2 linked regions of the Variovorax paradoxus genome follow. The protein of the gene in region 1 interacts with the protein of each later gene in a pairwise test. Links are inferred from orthologs where the notes say so. Each region holds a gene or a part of one and is shown in the gene's direction. Other genes may lie near its edges. The genes, in order: serC and selB.

Region 1 (9,556 bases):
GACACCTTGAAGCGTTGGCCAAGCATTCAGACGGCCGAGTTCACTTGCGCCGGCATTGTCCCAGTCAGCAATCGTTGTATGGCCAGGGCGGAACGCCCGCACAAAGCCGGAGGACAAGATGCCTTCTTCCTCGAGGACGGCGATGTGGGGAGCGTATAGGCCGAACGCTGCGTTATTGGCGTCGTCGTAGAGCTCCGCGCATATAGTGCGCGTCCGCCAGTTCAACAAGTCCAACTGGTTGGCCACATTGGCCATCAACGTATCTCTATCCAAAAGGAACTGACGGTAGGCATCTATTTGTGCCTTCAGGTTCGTGACGCTCGCGCCACGCACCGAATTAATGACACCGGTTCCCACGTTGTATCGACCCGCCTTGGCGGTGAGCCATGTTTGCATTCTTAGCGTGAGGGTGAGCCAGTTCGCCCGGCTTGGGACTTGGTCAAAGGCTGTGAGCGCACCATCCACCCCACTCAACTCGTTGCTTCGCGCATAGGTCCCGCTGATTAGCCCACGCATGTAGCGGTAGTTGGCCGCGCTTGCACCAGCGAAACCAGCCGGGGTGGGCAACACGGTGTATGTATTGGGGCCGAACGTCATATCCATCGTACATATTTTTACGCCCTTGCCCTCCAACCGCATCGCGCAATCGTGGTATTGCCTGCACATCCACAGGCCTGTCGTCGAGGGCGAGGAGAAAGGTACGAAGACATGCGCTACCGTGCGCACCGTCTTGCTGCTCACGGCCCGCCAGGCGCTTGAGGGTCAACGGCAAACATATTGAGAAAGCCGACGGCCAGTCTTCATGAACCCGCGCAATGACAAGAAATGGGCCGACCAATACCGGGCGTACATCGCCAAGCTGCCCGGCCGCAAGACGACCGAAATAGCGAGCCGGAATTACGGCCGGTGAGTCGAGCAAAGTGTCACTCTGGGCTTTGGCCGACCGCAGGTAAAGTACGGTCGGGAGCATCTGCCTGGTCTGCCGGAGGTCGGCGACGCGTGCGATTCAGGTGCGAATCGCGTGTGAGAAGTGTGTGAATCTCGAGACGATGAGTGACGGTCCGAGACGGAGAGCCTTTTCGTAAGTCCTTGATTTAATTGGACTTGGCTCTAGAAATTTGGTGGAGCTGGGGGGATTTGAACCCCCGTCCGCAAGCCTTCATCGCGCAGTTCTACATGTTTAGTGATCTGATTTAAGTCTCGCTTCCGGAGTCGCGCAGTCACACGCTAAACCGGACGCCAGCACCCTATTTTCTCGCCCCGACCCAAGGTACCCGGATCGGAGCCAGCCCATGTAATTATCCTTGCAGCCGGGAGGTCAGGATTGCTCCAGACCCCCTTGCCCAGCCCATCGGCCAACTGTTGCAAGGCTCACTGGCAATTAAGCAGCGAGTGCGAAACGTTCGTCGTTTGCAGTTAGTTTGTTTGAATCTGTTTTACGAGCGCATTCAGCTCGACATGCCCCGCTGCGACTCCGAACCCACGTCGAAACCAGTGCAGCCCCAAGCGACTCATTTTAGGCGCTATTGAGCAACTTCAAGAGCTCAAGGGGCGAAGAGATTGAAGCATCGGCCTGCCAGAGCGCCGAATCGGCCTGTGTACCCATGTAGCCGTAGGTGGCTGCGACCGTGCGCATGCCTGCAGCGCGGCCCGCGACGATGTCGCGCTCGTCGTCACCAACGTAGATGCACGCCTGCGAAGCCACGCCAAGCCGGCGCGCAGCCTCGTGCAAGGGCTCGGGATGCGGCTTGGCAAACGGCGTGGTGTCGCCGCTCACCACCGCGCCCGCACTCGCGAAAAGTGGAATGGCGCGCGTCAGCGGATCGGTGAAGCGCATCGATTTGTTGGTGACGACACCCCACAAGAGGCCGCGCTCGCGCAGCGCCTCGATGAGCGCCTGGATGCCATCGAACACCTGCGTGTTGAGCAGCATGCGGCGCTCATAAGTCACGAAGAACTCTTCGCGCAACTCAGGAAACTCCGGCGACTCGGGCGTGATGCCGAATGCCACACCCAACATGCCGCGCGCGCCCGCACCGGCCATAGGACGGTAGCGCTCCAGCGGGTACGAATCAAGGCCGCGATCAGTGCGCATCTTGTCGGCTGCGGCGCCCAGATCGGGCGCGCTGTCGATCAGCGTGCCGTCGAGGTCGAACAGCACGGCTTTCGTCTCGACGCCCATCATCCGTGCGATCCCGACTTCAGTTCGGCCGGCTTCTGCGTGGCGAACATGTAGTTGACGCTGGTGTCGCCGCTGAGCCAATAGCGCCGGGTCAGGGGGTTGTGCTCCATGCCGCGGGTGTGCCGCAGGTCCAGACCCGCTGCTCGGCAGTATCCAGCCAACTCGCTGGGCCGGATCAGCTTCGCATATTCATGAGTCCCACGCGGCAGCATGCCGAGGACATACTCGGCGCCCACGATCGCCAGCATGAAGGACTTCAGGCTGCGGTTGATCGTCGAGAAGAACACCCAACCACCCGGCTTGACCAGCGTGGCACAGGCCTGGATCACCGAGGCCGGCTGCGGCACGTGCTCGAGCATCTCCATGCAGGTGACGACGTCGAAGCTGCCCGGCTGCTCGGCAGCCAGCGCCTCTGCGCTGATCTCACGGTACTTCACGCCGCGGGTGCCGGCCTCGAGCGCATGCAACTGCGCAACCTTGAGCGCCTTGCCCGCGAGGTCGATACCCAGCACGTCGGCCCCCTTGCGTGCCATCGAATCGGCCAGGATGCCGCCGCCGCAGCCGATATCGAGTACGCGGCGCTGCGAAATAGGTGCAATACCGTCAATCCATTCCAGGCGCAATGGATTGATTTCATGCAGCGGGCGGAATTCGCTTTCCAAATCCCACCAGCGATGCGCGAGCTCTGAAAACTTGGCCAGTTCGGCCGGATCCGCATTCACGTTTTCTGTCATGCAGCGATTATGAAACGAGCAATGTCCGATAAACACTGCTCGGGCTTTACCAAAGATCAATCGCAAATTCGACAGCCATAAAAAAACCCCGCCGAGGCGGGGTTTTCATGATCGATGGAATCGATTGATTAGTTGGCGCGGGTGCCGACCACTTCGATTTCCACGCGACGGTTCTTGGCGCGACCTTCCTTGGTGCGGTTGTCAGCCACTGGCTGCTTCTCGCCCTTGCCTTCGGTGTAGACGCGGTTGCGTTCGATGCCCTTCGAGACCAGGAAGGCCTTGACGGCTTCGGCGCGACGCACCGACAGACGCTGGTTGTAGGCGTCCGTACCGATCGAGTCGGTATGGCCCACAGCGATGATGACTTCGAGGTTGACGCCACGGATCTTCTCGACCAGATCGGTCAGCTTGGCGCGACCTTCAGGCTTCAGAACCGACTTGTCGAAGTCGAAGAATGCGTCGGCAGCGAAGGTCACCTTGTTAGCGGCGACTTGCGGTGCAGCCGGTGCAGCCGGAGCAGCGGGGGTCGGAGCAGCAGCAGCCGGAGCAGCAGGAACCAGAGCACCGTCGCAACCAGCGGCAGCCGTAGCCGGCGTCCAGTTGGCATCGCGCCAGCACAGTTCATTCGTGCCGTTCTTCCAGACCAGTTCGCCGGTGCCGTTTTGCCAGTTGTCGATCGTAGGACCGCCGTCCGCAGCGGTGACACGGGTCTGCGCGCCGGCGGCAGTGGCGAGCGCAGCGACTGCAAACATCATCGCCACTTTATTCAGTTTCTTCATGGTTCTCCTCTTGGGGAAAAAGCCGCAGCCGCGCTGCGAATCAAGGACGCTTTAAGTGACCACCACCCAAAACGTTGAGGCGATTGTGCCATAGGGTCTTTGGCAAACAGGCCGCTGGACGGCCCCGAAGCGTAGGACGGAGGCGGAATAGGCACCTTGTGTTGCGGCGGTGCGACACCCCTCACAGCGTAAAATTTCGCCTTCCTGCCGCCAGCCCCTCGCTCATGACCTCCTTCGCAAAAGAAACCCTGCCCATCAGTCTCGAAGAGGAAATGCGCAGCAGCTATCTCGACTACGCCATGAGCGTGATCGTGGGCCGAGCGCTTCCCGATGCCCGCGACGGCCTCAAGCCTGTGCACCGCCGCGTGCTGTACGCGATGCACGAGCTCAACAACGACTGGAACCGGCCATACAAGAAGTCGGCCCGTATCGTCGGCGACGTCATCGGTAAGTACCACCCGCACGGCGACCAGTCGGTCTACGACACCATCGTGCGCCTGGCCCAGGACTTCTCGATGCGCCACATGCTGGTCGATGGCCAGGGCAACTTCGGGTCGGTCGATGGAGACAACGCGGCCGCAATGCGGTATACGGAAATCCGGCTGGCCAAAATTGCGCACGAAATGCTGGCCGATATCGACAAGGAAACTGTCGACTTTCAGGACAATTACGACGGCTCCGAAAAAGAGCCGAAAGTGCTGCCGAGCCAACTGCCGAATTTGCTGGTCAATGGCTCCGGCGGTATTGCGGTCGGCATGGCCACCAATATTCCGCCGCACAACCTGAATGAGGTTGTCGACGCCTGCCTGCACCTGCTGCGCAACCCCGAAGCCAGCATCGACGAGCTGATGGAAATCGTGCCGGCGCCCGACTTCCCCACCGCCGGCATCATCTACGGCATCAACGGCGTGAAGGACGGCTACCGCACCGGCCGCGGCAAGGTCGTTATGCGCGCCAAGTGCCACTTCGAGGACATCGACCGCGGCCAGCGCCAGGCGATCATCGTCGACGAGCTCCCCTACCAGGTCAACAAGAAGACGCTGCAGGAGCGCATGGCCGAGCTGGTGCACGAGAAGAAGATCGAGGGCATCAGCCACATCCAGGACGAGTCCGACAAGTCGGGCATGCGTCTGGTGATCGAGCTCAAGCGCGGCGAAGTGCCCGAGGTGGTGCTCAACAACCTCTACAAGCAGACGCAGCTGCAGGACACCTTCGGCATCAACATGGTGGCGCTGGTCGATGGCCAGCCCAAGCTGTGCAACCTGAAGGACCTGATCCAGGTCTTCCTGCAGCACCGCCGCGAAGTGGTCACGCGCCGCACCGTCTTCACGCTGCGCAAGGCCCGCGAACGCGGCCATGTGCTTGAAGGCCTCGCGGTGGCACTGGCCAACATCGACGAGTTCATTCGCATCATCCGTGAATCGCCGACACCGCCCGTCGCCAAGGCCGAGCTGATGACCCGCAGCTGGGACAGCAAACTGGTGCGAGAAATGCTCACGCGCACGCGCGCCGACGGTGGCGTGATCAACGCCGACGACTACCGCCCCGAAGGCCTCGAGCGCAATTTCGGCATGGGCGGCGACGGCCTCTATCGCCTGTCGGAAACGCAAGCCCAGGAAATCCTGCAGATGCGCCTGCAGCGCCTGACCGGCCTCGAGCAGGACAAGATCGTGGCCGAGTACAAGGACGTGATGGCCGAGATCGACGACCTGCTCGACATCCTGGCCAAGCCCGAGCGCGTCTCGACCATCATTGGCGACGAACTCGGCACCATCAAGCAGGAGTTCGGCCAGTCGAAGGTCGGCGCGCGCCGCAGCCTGGTGGAGCACAGCGCCTACGACCTATCGACCGAAGACCTGATCACGCCGACCGACATGGTGGTCACGCTCTCGCACAGTGGCTACATCAAGAGCCAGCCGCTGGGCGAATACCGCGCACAAAAACGCGGCGGCCGCGGCAAGCAGGCCACCGCCACCAAGGACGACGACTGGATCGACCAGCTCTTCATCGCCAACACGCACGACTACATCCTGTGCTTCTCCAATCGCGGCCGGCTGTACTGGCTCAAGGTGTGGGAAGTGCCGGCGGGTTCGCGCGGCTCGCGCGGGCGCCCCATCGTCAACATGTTCCCGCTGCAGGAAGGCGAAAAGATCAACGTCGCGCTCGCGCTGACGGGTGAAAAGCGTAACTTCCCGGCCGACCAGTACGTGTTCATGTCGACTTCGATGGGCACAGTCAAGAAGACCGCGCTCGACGAGTTCAACAACCCGCGCAAGGGCGGCATCATTGCCGTGAACCTCGATGAAGGCGACTACCTGATCGGCGCTGCGCTGACCGACGGCAAGCACGACGTGATGCTCTTCAGCGATGGCGGCAAGGCCGTGCGCTTCGACGAGGAAGACGTCCGCCCATTGGGCCGCAATGCGCGCGGCGTGCGCGGCATGTCGCTCGACCCCGGACAGGGCGTGATCGCCATGCTGGTGGCCGAAGATGAGCAGCAAAGCGTGCTCACCGCCACGGAAAATGGTTACGGAAAGCGAACAAGCATTACGGAATACACCCGCCATGGCCGGGGAACCAAAGGCATGATCGCCATTCAACAGAGTGAGCGCAACGGCAAGGTCGTTGCCGCCACTCTCGTGCATGCGGATGATGAGATCATGCTCATCACCGACAAGGGCGTGCTGGTGCGCACCCGGGTTGCCGAAATTCGTGAGCTTGGTCGCGCGACGCAAGGCGTTACGCTGATCGGACTCGACGAAGGCGCCAAACTCAGCGGGCTACAACGTATCGTCGAAAACGACGCGAACGGCGAAAGCGAGCCTGACGCGGACGATACTTCCTCATCTTCAACGGAGAATCCTCAGTGAAAAAAATCAAACTCGCACTTCTGACGGTCGCCCTGGCAAGCAGTTCGATGGCCGCCATGGCCCAGGACAAGGCCACGCTCATCAAGCAGTTCATCGACATCCAGCGCCCCGGCATCGAATCGCTGGCACGCGGTCTGGTCGAGCAATCGAGCGCTCCGATCGCACAAGCGGGTTCGCAGTACCTGCAGACGCAAGTGCCTGAAGCCAAGCGCGAAGCCGCCGCCAAGGCTGCCGACGCCGAGCTGAAGAAGTACTTCGACGAGACCTACCCCATCGTTCGCGACAAGGCCGTTCAACTGGCCCCGGGCGCCCTCACCCCGCTGATGGAGCAGAACTTCAACGAAGACGAGCTCAAGCAACTGCTGGCCTGGATCAACTCGCCCCTGAGCAAGAAGTACCAGGACCTGAACCCGAAGATGCAGACCGCACTGACGGAAAAGCTCGTGGCCGACACGCGCGCCACAGTCGAACCCAAGATGCGCGCACTCGACACCGCAGTTGCCAAGGCACTCGGCGCACCGACCGATGGCGCAGCCCCCCAAGGCTCCGCTCCCGCCAAGGCACCTGCCAAGGCCCCAGCCAAGAAGTAAAAGCAACGTGACCCAGCAGCAGACGCCGGCCGGCAAGCGCCCCTACAACTTCTCGGCCGGTCCGGCTGCCATGCCGGAGGCGGTGCTGCAACGCGCCGCCGCCGAAATGCTCGACTGGCAGGGCAGCGGCATGAGCGTGATGGAAATGAGCCATCGCGGCAAGGAATTCGGTGCGATCTGCACCCAGGCCGAAGCCGACATCCGCACGCTGCTGGCCATCCCATCGCATTTCCACGTCCTGTTCATGCAGGGCGGCGGACTTGGCGAGAACGCCATCGTGCCTTTGAACCTGTCGCGCGGCAAAACCACCGACTTCGTCATCACAGGCAGCTGGAGCATCAAGTCGCACAAGGAAGCGCAGCGCTACTGCGCAACGCGCGTGGTCGCAAGCAACGCCGACGACCAGCACACGAAGCTGCCCGCCCCTGCGACCTGGCAGCTCTCGAAGGATGCCTCGTACGTGCACGTGTGCTCGAACGAAACCATCAACGGCATCGAGTTCCAGCAACTGCCCGACTTGGCCGCACTCGGCAGCAACGCCCCGCTGGTCATCGACTTCTCGTCGCACGTCGCCTCGCGCAGCGTCGACTGGAGCCGCGTGGGCCTTGCCTTCGGCGGCGCCCAAAAGAACCTCGGCCCCGCCGGCCTGACCATCGTGGTCGTGCGCGACGACCTGCTGGGCCACGCGCTCGAGATCTGCCCGAGCGCTTTCAACTACAAGACCGTGGCCGACAACCACTCCATGTACAACACCCCGCCAACCTGGGGCATCTACATGGCGGGGCTTACGTTCCAGTGGCTGCTGCAGCAGACCGAAGGCACGCACACCGGCGTGGCCGCCATGGAGCAGCGCAACATCGCGAAGGCGAAGCTGCTGTACGACTTCATCGACGGCTCCGACTTCTACGCCAACCGAATCGACCCAGGCTGCCGCTCGCGCATGAATGTGCCGTTCTTCCTGGCCGACGAAGGCCGAAACGAGGCTTTTCTGGCCGGCGCGCGCGAGGCCGGGCTGCTGCAGCTCAAGGGCCACAAGTCGGTCGGCGGCATGCGCGCGAGCATTTACAACGCCATGCCGCTGGCAGGGGTGCAGGCACTTGTGGCCTACATGCGAGAATTCGAGCGATCGCATGCCTAGGCGCATGCCCAGCTGCTCGCACCGATGACCGCCTCCGCACCCACACCGCCCTCTTCTCCCTCCGACAACTCCGAAAGCCTGGCCGATCTGCGCGTGCAGATCGACTCGCTCGACCAGCGACTGCTCAGCCTGCTCAACGAGCGGGCCCATGTGGCCGAGCTGGTTGGCGAGGTCAAGAAGCGCGAGGGCACCCCGTTCTTCCGCCCCGACCGCGTGGCGCAGGTCATCGACAAGATGCAGAAGAGCAATGGCGGTCCGCTCAAGGACCTCCACGTGGCGGCCATCTGGCGCGAAATCATGTCGGCCTGCCTGGCGCTCGAGTCGCCACAACGGGTGGCTGTGCTTGGCCCCGAAGGCACCTTCTGCGAGCAAGCCGCCATCGAATACTTCGGCGGTGCCGCCGACCTGATCTATTGCGCCAGCTTCGACGAGGTGTTCCACGCCACCGCTGCGGGCAGCGCCCAGTACGGCGTGGTCGGCGTCGAGAACTCGACCGAAGGCGTGGTCACGCGCTCGCTCGACCTGTTCCTGCATTCGCCCACCCATGTCGTCGGCGAAGTCAGCCTGCTGGTACGTCATCACCTCCTGCGCAGCAGCAATTCGCTCGAAGGCGTGGAGGCCGTGCTGGCCCATCCGCAGGCGCTGGCACAGTGCCAGACCTGGCTGTCCAAGCACCTGCCGAACGCCGAGCGGCGCGCCGTATCGAGCAATGCCGAAGGCGCACGGCTCGCGGCCACCAACCCGGCCTGGGCCGCATTGGCCGGCGAACGCGCGGCCACCCGCTTCGGCCTGCACATCGTGGCGCACGCCATTCAGGACGACTCGTACAACCGAACCCGCTTCTCGGTGATCTGCCTGCCGCAGACGCTGGCCATGCCGCCGGCCTCGGGCCGCGACTGCACGAGCCTGATCGTCTCGGTGCCGAACCGGCCCGGCGCGGTGCACGACCTGCTGGTGCCGCTGAAGGCCAACAACGTGTCGATGACCCGCTTCGAGTCGCGCCCCGCGCGCACAGGCCAGTGGGAGTACTACTTCTACATCGACCTCGACGGCCATCCCTCGCAGCCCAACGTGGCCGCGGCGCTGGCCGAGCTGCGCGGCCTCTGCGCCTTCTACAAGGTGCTGGGCGCCTACCCCGTCAAGGCCTGAGCGGCAGGCAGACACACAGATGTTCGAACAACTGGGACTGATCGGCTGCGGCCTGATGGGCGGCTCCTTTGCGCTCGCACTCAAGCGCGCGAAACTGGTGAAACGTGTGGTCGG
Region 2 (9,515 bases), 3.6 Mb from region 1 along the record:
CACCAACCGCACGCATCCGCAGGACTACGAGCGCGCCATCAACGAACACACGGCGCTGGTGATGAAGGTGCACACCAGCAACTACGCCGTGCAGGGCTTCACCGCCGCCGTCGACGAAGCCACGCTCGCCGGCATCGCGCATGCACGCGGCGTGCCGCTGACGACCGACCTGGGCAGCGGCTCGCTGGTCGACCTCGCGCACTACGGCCTGCCGCGTGAGCCGCTGCCGCAGGAGATGCTTGCGGCCGGCTGCGACGTGGTCACCTTCTCGGGCGACAAGCTGCTGGGCGGTCCGCAGGCCGGGCTCATCGTCGGCAGCAAGGCCGCCGTGGGCCGCATCCGCAAGTTTCCGATGAAGCGCGCGCTGCGCATGAGCAAGCTGCCACTGGCCGCGCTCGAAGCCACGCTGTCGCTGTACCTGCGGCCCGAGCGTCTTGCGCAAGACCTGCCGACGCTGCGGCTGCTTACGCGCCCCGCCGATGCGATCCGCAAGATGGCCGAGGCGTTGAAGGCGCCCGTGCAGGCGGCGGTGTCGCCACGCTTCACCGTCGAAGTCGTGCCGCTGCTCGGGCAGATCGGCTCCGGCTCTCTGCCTGTCGAGCGACTGCCCTCGGCCGGCCTTGCGCTCGCGCCGGCCGGCACATCGAAGAAGGGCACGGGCACTGCGCTCGACGCCCTCGCCACCGCGCTGCGCGGCCTGCCGCTGCCGGTGATCGGCCGCATCGCGGAAGACCGCCTCCTGCTCGACCTGCGCTGTCTCGAAGACAGCGCGTCCTTCACGGCCCAGCTCGGCGTACTGCGCGAGCGGCTTCAGTAGATCCCTCAACCCACCTGTCTGGAGAAAGCGATGAATCCCCTCGAAGTGCTCGCCGGTATCGAAACGCAAACGCTGCAGCCTTCGGCCCAGCGCACCGACAGCGAGGGACGCTTTCCACGAGAGACGATCCAGGCGCTGGGCCAGGCCGGCCTGCTCGGGCTGGTGTCGGCCACATCGGTCGGCGGCCAGGGCCTGGGCCTGAAGGAAGCCGCGCAGGTGGTGTCGCGCATCGCGCAGACCTGCCCGTCCACCGCGATGGTCGTGTGCATGCACTACTGCGCCACGGCCGTGCTCGAACAGCAAGGCCCCGAGGCCGTGCGCCGTGCGATTGCCGAGGGCAAGCACCTGAGCACGCTGGCCTTTTCGGAAGCGGATTCGCGCAGCCACTTCTGGGCGCCCACCGGCACCGCCCGTGCAGATGGAGCGAACGTGGTGCTCGACGCACGCAAGAGCTGGGTTACGTCCGCCTTCGAAGCCGACAGCTACGTGTGGTCGAGCAAGCCGCTCGCGGCCGAAGGCGCCAGCACGCTGTGGTTGGTCGACGCGAAGTCCGACGGCCTGAGCCAGCCCGGCCGCTTCGACGGACTGGGGCTGCGCGGCAACGCCTCCACGCCGATCACCGCGAAGGATGTGCGCATCGCGGCCAGCGCCCGGCTCGGCGAAGACGGCAAGGGCTTCGACACCATGATGGGCGTGGTGCTGCCGTGGTTCTCGGTGCTCAGTGCCGCGTGTTCGACCGGCCTGATGGAAGGCGCCTTGAGCCGTGCCATCGGCCATGTGAGCCAGACGAAGCACGTGCACCTCGATTCGTCGCTGGCCGACCTGCCGACCATTCGCGCCTACCTTGCGCGCGCACGCATCAAGACCGACATGGTGCAGGCGCTGCTCGACGACACCGTGGCCGCCATCGGCGCTGGCCGCCCCGACACCATGCTGCGCGTGCTCGAAGTGAAGGCGGCCGCAGCCGAAGCCGCGCTCGAAGTGACCGACATCGCCATGCGCGTGTGCGGCGGCGCGGCCTTCCGCAAGGAAGCCGGCATCGAGCGGCTGTTCCGCGATGCGCGCGCCTCCAGCGTGATGGCGCCGACCTCCGACGTGCTGTACGACTTCATCGGCAAGGCCATCACCGGCTTGCCTCTGTTTTGAGGAACCGCGCCATGTCCGAACCGACGCTGATCATGGGCGCCGTGGCCTACGCGCCCAAGGTCGTCACTATCTGGGAGGGCTTCAAGGCCTTCTTCGTGAAGAACGGCCTGCCCTTCGACTACGTGCTGTATTCGAACTACGAAAGCCAGGTCGAGGCGCAGTTCGACGGCACGCTGCACCTGGCGTGGAATTCGCCGCTGGCCTGGGTGCGCGCCGAGCGCATCGCGCGCAGTCGTGGCCAGCAGGTACAGGCCGTGGCGATGCGCGACACCGATTGCGACCTGCGTTCGGCCATCGTCGTGCGTGCCGATAGCACGGTGCAGTCGCTGGCCGATCTGCGCGGCAAGACCATCGGGCTGGGCGCGCTCGATTCGCCGCAGGCCACGCTGATCCCGCTCGACCACCTGCGCACCGAAGGCCTGGTGAAGTCGCGCGACTTCCAGGTGCGCTACTTCGACGTGCTCGGCGGCAAGCACGGCGACCACATCGGCGGCGAGCGCGATGCGGCTCTTGCGCTGATGGCCGGCGAGGTCGACGCCTGCTGCCTGATCGACGGCAACCACCTGGCCTTCGGCCTCGACGGCACGCTGCCATCGGGCAGCACGCGCGTGCTCGCGCGCACCGGGGCGTACGACCACTGCAACTTCACCACCAGCCCCGGCGCACCGGCCGCATTGATCGACCGCTTCGTGTCGCTGCTGATGGCGATGCGCTGGGACGACCCGCAGGTGCGCCCGCTGCTCGAGCTTGAAGGCCTGCGCGAATGGCGCGCAGGCCGCACCAGCGGCTACGCCCTGCTCGAACGCGCGGTGGACGACGAGCACTTCTACGACGGCGATGGCCGCATCACCAACCCCGACTATCGATATTGAGTCGCTGGGCCTCGACCAGGGCGCCCTGCTGCTCATTCGCCGCGCGCTGGCTGAAAGGCCGGTGGGCGGCGAGCTGCGCGTGCGCGGGCAATCGCCGGACTGGCGGATGCACCTGGAAGCGTGGTGCCGCAGCCAGGGGCATCCGCTGCGCTTCGAAACGGCGGAGGAGGCCACTGTCACGCGCGGCCCGCATGCCGAAGGCCGCTGGCTCGGCGCGCAATCGACCGGCTTCGCGCAGGGCGATGCCAACGGCGCGCCCGCCGAGGACGCGGCACCCGGCTGGGGCCTGGCGGCGCGCGGCGCCACAGTGGAGGCCGGCAGTCCGCCCTTCTTCTTCGCCCTGTACCGCCGCGACGAAGTGTGGGCCGCGACGGCGGGCGAGCTCTACCGGCAGGCCGCAGCAGCCCAATGGGACCCGGGCACGGCCATCGACTGGGACGCGCCCTTCGATCTGCCGCTCGCCGTGGAGGCAGCGGTCGTGCAGGTGATGACCTACCTGATCGAGAACGAGAACGCCGCGCTGCTGGTGCCGGCGCGCCATCTCGGGCAGATCCATCCGCACTTCCGCGAGGTGCTGCAGTTGCTCGCGCTGCAATGCTCGGACGAAGCGCGGCACGTCGAAGTCTTCACGCGCCGCGCCACGTTGCGCGGCCATCAGCCCGCGCTGTCGACGGCCGGTGGGCAGGCTTCGCTGCGCACGCTGTTCGATGCGCCCGATTTCTCAGTCGCCACCTTCCTGCTGGCTGTGCTCGGCGAGGGCAGCTTCGTGAACCTGCTCAACTTCCTGCAGGCGAACGCGCCCGACCCGGTGACGCGGCAGATCGCGCGGCTGACGGCGCGCGACGAGGCACGTCACGTTGCCTTCGGCATGGCGCACCTCGAATACCGGCTCTCGGTGCAGCCCGACTACCAGGCGCGACTGCGCAACGCCATCGAGGTGCGCTACGACACGCTGGCCAGCACGGCGGGCCTCAACGAGGAAGTGTTCGACGCACTGGTGCTGCTGGCCGCGGGCGAGTTGTCGCCGTCCGCCGTCGCGCGCGGCCACGCGGCCGTGCAGCAGCTGCAGCGCGACATGGCGGCCGGCCGCCGCGCCCGCCTCGCGCGGCTGGGCTTCGACCGCGACGAGGCGCAGCGGCTGTCCGATCTGCACACCCGCAACTTCATGTGACGACACGCCCACGATGATCATCGGCACCGCAGGCCACATCGACCACGGCAAGACCACGCTGGTGCGCGCGCTCACCGGCGTCGACACCGACCGGTTGCCCGAGGAAAAGCGGCGCGGCATTTCCATCGAGCTGGGCTATGCGTACCTGCACGCGCCTGATGGCGTGTCGCTCGGCTTCGTCGACGTGCCGGGCCATGAGCGCCTGCTGCACACCATGCTGGCCGGTGCCACCGGCATCGACCATGCACTGCTGGTGGTGGCCGCGGACGACGGTGTGATGCCACAGACGCGCGAGCATCTCGCGGTAGTGGCGCTGCTGGGCGTGCGCGAGGCGACTGTGGCCATCACCAAGATCGACCGCATCGACGAGGCTGTGCGCGAAGCGCGGCTTGCCGAGGTGCACGCGGATATCGCCGCGCTGCTCGCGCCCACGCCGCTGGCGCAAGCGCCCATGCTGGCGGTGTCGGCGACGACCGGCGAAGGCATCGATGCGTTGCGCGAACGGCTGCTCGACGTGGCGCGCCAGGAGCACGCGCGCGAAGACGACCTGGCGTTTCGCCTTGCCGTCGACCGCGCCTTCACGCTGTCGGGCGTCGGCACCGTCGTTACCGGTACGGTCTTCAGCGGCACGGTGCGCATCGGCGACGAACTGCACGTGGTGCCTGGCGACCGCACAGTGCGCGTGCGCGGTATCCATGCGCAGAACCAGAAGGCCGAATCGGCGCACGCGGGGCAGCGCTGCGCGCTGGCACTGGCCGGCGTCACCAAGGACGAGATGCATCGCGGCGACTGGGTCTGTGCACCGGCCATCGCGCTTGCCACCGACCGCATCGACGTGCTGCTCACGCTGTGGCCCGACGAGGCCAAGCCGCTGCGCTCGGGCGCGACGGTGCACGCACACCTCGGCGCCAGCGACGTGATGGCGTCGGTCGCACTCCTCGATCGCGACGCGCTCGCGCCCGGCGAGACGGCCTTTGCTCAATTGGTGCTGCGAGAAGCAATCGGCGCATGGCATGGCGACCGCGGCGTGCTGCGCGATGCCTCGGCCACGCGCACCGTGGCCGGCGTGCGCGTGCTCGACCCATTCGCGCCAGTGCGCTATCGCCGCACACCCGAGCGCCTGCGCACGCTGGCGGCATGGGCCATCGACGACCGCGATGCGCGCGTGGCCGCGCTGCTGCACAACGCGCCACTGGGCGTCAATACCGCGCGGATGGCGCGCGCTCTCTCGCTGGCCGATGAAGACGCGATGCCGCTGCCCGGCGATGCCGTACGCATCGATCACACGGCCATCGCGCAAACGCATCTGGACGTGCTCGAAGAACAGATCGCCGGTCGCCTCGCGGACTTCCATCGCGCCGCGCCCGACGAGGTCGGACCCGATGCGCGCCGCCTCAAGCGGCTGGCCGGGCCACGCACGGACGACTCGCTGTGGCGACATGCGCTCGATGCGCTGGTCGCGCGCGGTGCGCTGGTGCGCAGCGGCACCTGGCTGCATCTGCCCGATCACGCGGCGCGCCTCGGTGAAGCTGAGCAGAAGCTCGCACAGAAGCTATTGCCCAGGCTGGCCGAGGGCGGCTTCGATCCGCCATGGGTGCGCGATCTTGCGAAGGACTGCTCGGTGAGCGAGCCGATGGTGCGGCAAACGCTCGCGAGTCTCGCGCGACGTGGCGAGGTCTTTCAGGTGGTGAAGGACTTGTACTATCCGTTGGCAGCCATCGAGCGGTTGGCGGCGTTAGCGCGCGATTGCCTCGATGGCCCTGAAGGCTTGCAGGCCGCGAGTTTTCGCGATGCAACGGGGCTGGGACGCAAGCGCGCGATCCAGTTGCTGGAGTTTTTTGACCGTGTGGGCTATACGCGGCGTGTGAAGGACACGCACCTGCTGCGGCCCGATACGTCGTTGTTCGGGGCGAGGCCGTGAACGACAAGAGTCATGGGAGGGGATCGTCCCTGGTGGGGCGGCTGGGCTTCAAACCCAGTGGGTGGCGCCAGTCGTCGCCGGGAAGGTTCGACTCCTTCCCCCTTCCGCCGTCGAGCGGGCATTCGCCTGCTGCGCGGTCCGATCTTGCACCTGCGATGCTCGACGTACCCATGTACGTCTGCGCTTCTCGGCGCAAGCTCGAACCGCTCGCGACGGCGACCGCCCACTCGACGAGTCGGCATAGGACCGCTCTGTCAGGGCACCACGCGCAGCGAGGGCTCTCCCGCCTCGACACGGCCGATGACAGCCGCTTGCCCAAAGCCTTCATCACGGAAGATCTTCAGCACCGCATCGACCGCTTCGGGCGCGCAGCTCACGAGCAAGCCGCCCGAGGTCTGCGGATCGCTCAGCAGGTTCTGCACGGTGGCATGCAGGCCGGCGGCCAGCTCCACGTCGGCGCCGTAGCCGGCCCAGTTGCGCCCCGAGGCACCGGTGACCATGCCCTCGGCGGCCATCACCACCACGTTGTCGAGCAACGGCACCTTCGACCATTCGACCACCGCCGTGAGCCCCGCACCACGCGCCAGTTCGAGCGTGTGGCCGGCCAGGCCGAAGCCGGTGACGTCGGTCAACGCATGCACGCCGCCCAGGGCCGACAGCGCGATGCCGGGCGTGTTGAGCTTCGTCGTGTTCTCGATCAGCTGGCGGTAGCCGGTCTCGGAGAGCTGTTCTTTCTTGAGCGCGGCCGACAGCACGCCAACGCCCAGCGGCTTGCCCAGCACCAGCACGTCGCCCGCCTTCGCATCTGCATTGCGCCGCACGCGGTCGGGGTGCACGAGGCCCATGGCGACGAGCCCGTAGATCGGTTCGACCGAATCGATGGTGTGGCCGCCGGCAATCGGGATGCCGGCCGCGCGGCACACGTCCTGCCCGCCGCGCACGATCTCGGCGATGACTTCGACCGGCAATTGGTTGATCGGCATGGCCACCAGCGCCAGCGCCATGATCGGCCGCCCGCCCATCGCGTAGACGTCGCTGATCGCGTTGGTCGCGGCGATGCGGCCGAACTCGTAGGGGTCGTCCACGATGGGCATGAAGAAGTCGGTGGTCGCGATCAGCGCCTGCTGGTCGTTGAGCCTGTAGACCGCCGCGTCGTCGGCGGTCTCGATACCCACCATGAGCTCGGGCGGGATCATGCCGCCCGCATGGTTCTTGAGGATCTGCGACAGCACGCCGGGCGCGATCTTGCAGCCGCAGCCGCCACCATGCGAAAAACTCGTGAGGCGCAAAGGCGCGAGCGGGTTCATGAGCGTTGGGTTCATGGGCTGATTATCGAAGCGGCCCTGCTTTCTACAATCCCGTCCTTTCCTATCCCGCACGTCCTCGAGGCACATCCATGAAGAAGACTCTCACCCAGGTGGCGCTCGCGCTGGCCTTTTCCGCCGCCAGCTTCGGCGCCCTCGCCCAGGGCGTGCTGCGCGTCTCGGCCATTCCCGACGAGGCCCCCACCGAGCTGCAGCGCAAGTTCACGCCGCTGGGCGACTACCTCAAGAAGGAAACCGGCATGGACGTGCAGTTCACGCCTGTGACCGACTACGCCGCCGTGGTCGAGGGCCTGGCCACCAACAAGATCGACCTGGCGTGGCTCGGCGGCTTTACTTTCGTGCAGGCGCGCATTCGCACCAACGGCGGCGCGGTGCCGATCGTGCAGCGTGCGGAAGACGAAGTGTTCACCAGCAAGTTCATCGTGCCCATCGACAGCCCCGCCAAGACGCTGGCCGACCTGAAGGGCAAGACCTTCGCCTTCGGCGCACCCTCGTCCACCTCGGGCAGCCTGATGCCGCGCTACTTTTTGCTGCAGGCCGGCATCAACCCCGAGAAAGACTTCAAGACGGTCGCGTTCTCAGGCGCGCACGACGCCACGGTGGCCTTCGTGGCCGCATCGCGCGCCGAAGCAGGTGTGCTCAACGCATCGGTGTGGGACAAGCTGGTCGAGTCGAAGAACCCCAACGCCGCCAAGGTGCGCGTGCTGGCGACCACGCCGACCTATTACGACTACAACTGGACGGTGCGCCCGGGGCTCGATGCGGCCATCACGAAGAAGCTGACCGACGCGTTCCTGAAGCTCGATCCGGCCAACCCGGCGCAAAAGGAAATCATGGCGCTGCAGCGCGCGAGCAAGTTCATTCCGACCAAGTCGTCGAACTACGACGGCATCGAGACGGCGGGGAAGTCGGCGGGTTTGATCAAGTGAGTTTGCGCGGATGAGTTTTTCGCTGGAAGGCGCGGGTGTCGTGCACCCCAACGGCCAGCGAGCGCTGGCCGGGGTGACGCTGGCCGCGCGTGATGGCGAACGCATCGCCGTCATCGGGCCCTCGGGTGCCGGCAAGACCACGCTGCTGCGTGTGCTCGGCGCGGCGCTTCGCCCCACGGAAGGCGAAGTTCAGGCCCTGGGCGCCAGGCCGTGGCAGTTGCGGGCCGCGGCGCTGAAGAAACTGCGCTCCCGCATCGGCACCGTGCACCAGTCGCCGCCTATCGCGCCGCGCCTGCGCGTGGTTACCGCCGTGCTCGCGGGCCGGCTCGGCGAGTGGTCTACGCTGCGCGCGCTGGGCTCGCTCTTTCATCCCTCGGACATTGCCGGGGCGCACGAAGTACTGTCGCGCCTGTCGCTGGAAGACCGTTTGTTCGACCGCTGCGATCGCCTCTCCGGCGGCCAGCTGCAGCGCGTGGGCATCGCGCGGGCCCTGTACCAGCGCCCCGCCCTGCTGCTGGCCGACGAGCCCGTGTCCGCGCTCGACCCCACGCTGGCCGACGCCGCCATCGGCCAGCTTGTCGCGCAAAGCGAATCGACGGGTGCCACGCTGATGGCCTCGCTGCATGCGGTGGACCTCGCACTGCGCTGGTTCCCGCGCATCGTCGGCATGCGCAACGGACAGGTGATGTTCGACCTGCCCGCCGCACAAGTAACAGCCGCGATGCTCGACGCGCTCTATGCGAGCGAAGGCGGCATTGCAACGCAGCGGCCGCAGCCTGCGAGTGCGGCAATGGAAGCGGCCTTCCATCGGCCGGACTGCCCTTGACGAGCACCGCCATCACCCACCGCGACCCGCACGCCGCGCGCCGGCTGGCCGCGTGTATCGCCGCGCTCGTCATCGCATGGCCGATGCTGGCGCTGTCCGAATTCAAGCCGTGGGCGCTGTTCGCCGGCGGCAACCTCGCGGTCATCGGCGGCTTCCTGGCGGGCTTCTTTCCGCCCGAGGGCTCGTCCGCTTTTCTCGCTTTGCTCTTCAAGGCCACGCTCGAAACGCTGGCCATGGCCACGGCCGGCACCGCGCTGGCGTTGCTGATCGGCGCGCCGCTGGGCTTCGTGACGACGCGCGCGCTCTCCATCTCGCGCATCGGCCCCGGGCCTGGTCGCGTGCAGGCGGGCATCGTGCGGCAGGCCGCGCGCTGGCTGCTGATGGTGCTGCGCGCGATTCCCGAAATCGTCTGGGCGCTGCTCTTCGTGCGCGCACTCGGGCTCGGCCCCGCCGCGGGCGTACTGGCGCTGGCCATCACCTACGGCGGCATGCTGGGCAAGGTCTACGC

The links.
Region 2: the proteins of serC (region 1) and selB interact in binary tests that used the Escherichia coli proteins (3 or more experiments, as listed by UniProt). The link is inferred for Variovorax paradoxus from one-to-one orthologs.

The regions. Positions count from the first base shown.
Region 1 is NZ_CP102931.1:4,789,601-4,799,156, forward strand. What follows is about bases 6,308-9,259. They hold serC (3-phosphoserine/phosphohydroxythreonine transaminase), read left to right. Parts: upstream 6,308-7,225; coding sequence 7,226-8,293; downstream 8,294-9,259. Other genes in these bases: gyrA (DNA gyrase subunit A), read left to right, coding at 6,308-6,565; NWF24_RS22685 (DUF2059 domain-containing protein), read left to right, coding at 6,562-7,155; pheA (prephenate dehydratase), read left to right, coding at 8,318-9,259. In the rest of the region: NWF24_RS22655 (hypothetical protein), read right to left, coding at 1-741; NWF24_RS22665 (HAD family hydrolase), read right to left, coding at 1,517-2,185; bifunctional 2-polyprenyl-6-hydroxyphenol methylase/3-demethylubiquinol 3-O-methyltransferase UbiG, read right to left, coding at 2,182-2,916; outer membrane protein OmpA, read right to left, coding at 3,045-3,695; more of gyrA, read left to right, coding at 3,920-6,307; more of pheA, read left to right, coding at 9,260-9,442; NWF24_RS22700 (prephenate dehydrogenase), read left to right, coding at 9,462-9,556. UniProt on the Escherichia coli protein: Catalyzes the reversible conversion of 3-phosphohydroxypyruvate to phosphoserine and of 3-hydroxy-2-oxo-4-phosphonooxybutanoate to phosphohydroxythreonine. Is involved in both pyridoxine and serine biosynthesis.
Region 2 is NZ_CP102931.1:1,145,885-1,155,399, reverse strand. The notes cover bases 3,563-6,473. They hold selB (selenocysteine-specific translation elongation factor), read left to right. Parts: upstream 3,563-4,019; coding sequence 4,020-5,927; downstream 5,928-6,473. Other genes in these bases: selD (selenide, water dikinase SelD), read right to left, coding at 6,182-6,473; NWF24_RS05495 (ferritin-like domain-containing protein), read left to right, coding at 3,563-4,006. In the rest of the region: selA (L-seryl-tRNA(Sec) selenium transferase), read left to right, coding at 1-817; NWF24_RS05505 (acyl-CoA dehydrogenase family protein), read left to right, coding at 848-1,963; NWF24_RS05500 (phosphate/phosphite/phosphonate ABC transporter substrate-binding protein), read left to right, coding at 1,975-2,835; more of NWF24_RS05495, read left to right, coding at 2,801-3,562; more of selD, read right to left, coding at 6,474-7,249; NWF24_RS05475 (putative selenate ABC transporter substrate-binding protein), read left to right, coding at 7,324-8,181; NWF24_RS05470 (phosphonate ABC transporter ATP-binding protein), read left to right, coding at 8,192-9,007; NWF24_RS05465 (PhnE/PtxC family ABC transporter permease), read left to right, coding at 9,004-9,515. UniProt on the Escherichia coli protein: Translation factor necessary for the incorporation of selenocysteine into proteins. It probably replaces EF-Tu for the insertion of selenocysteine directed by the UGA codon. SelB binds GTP and GDP.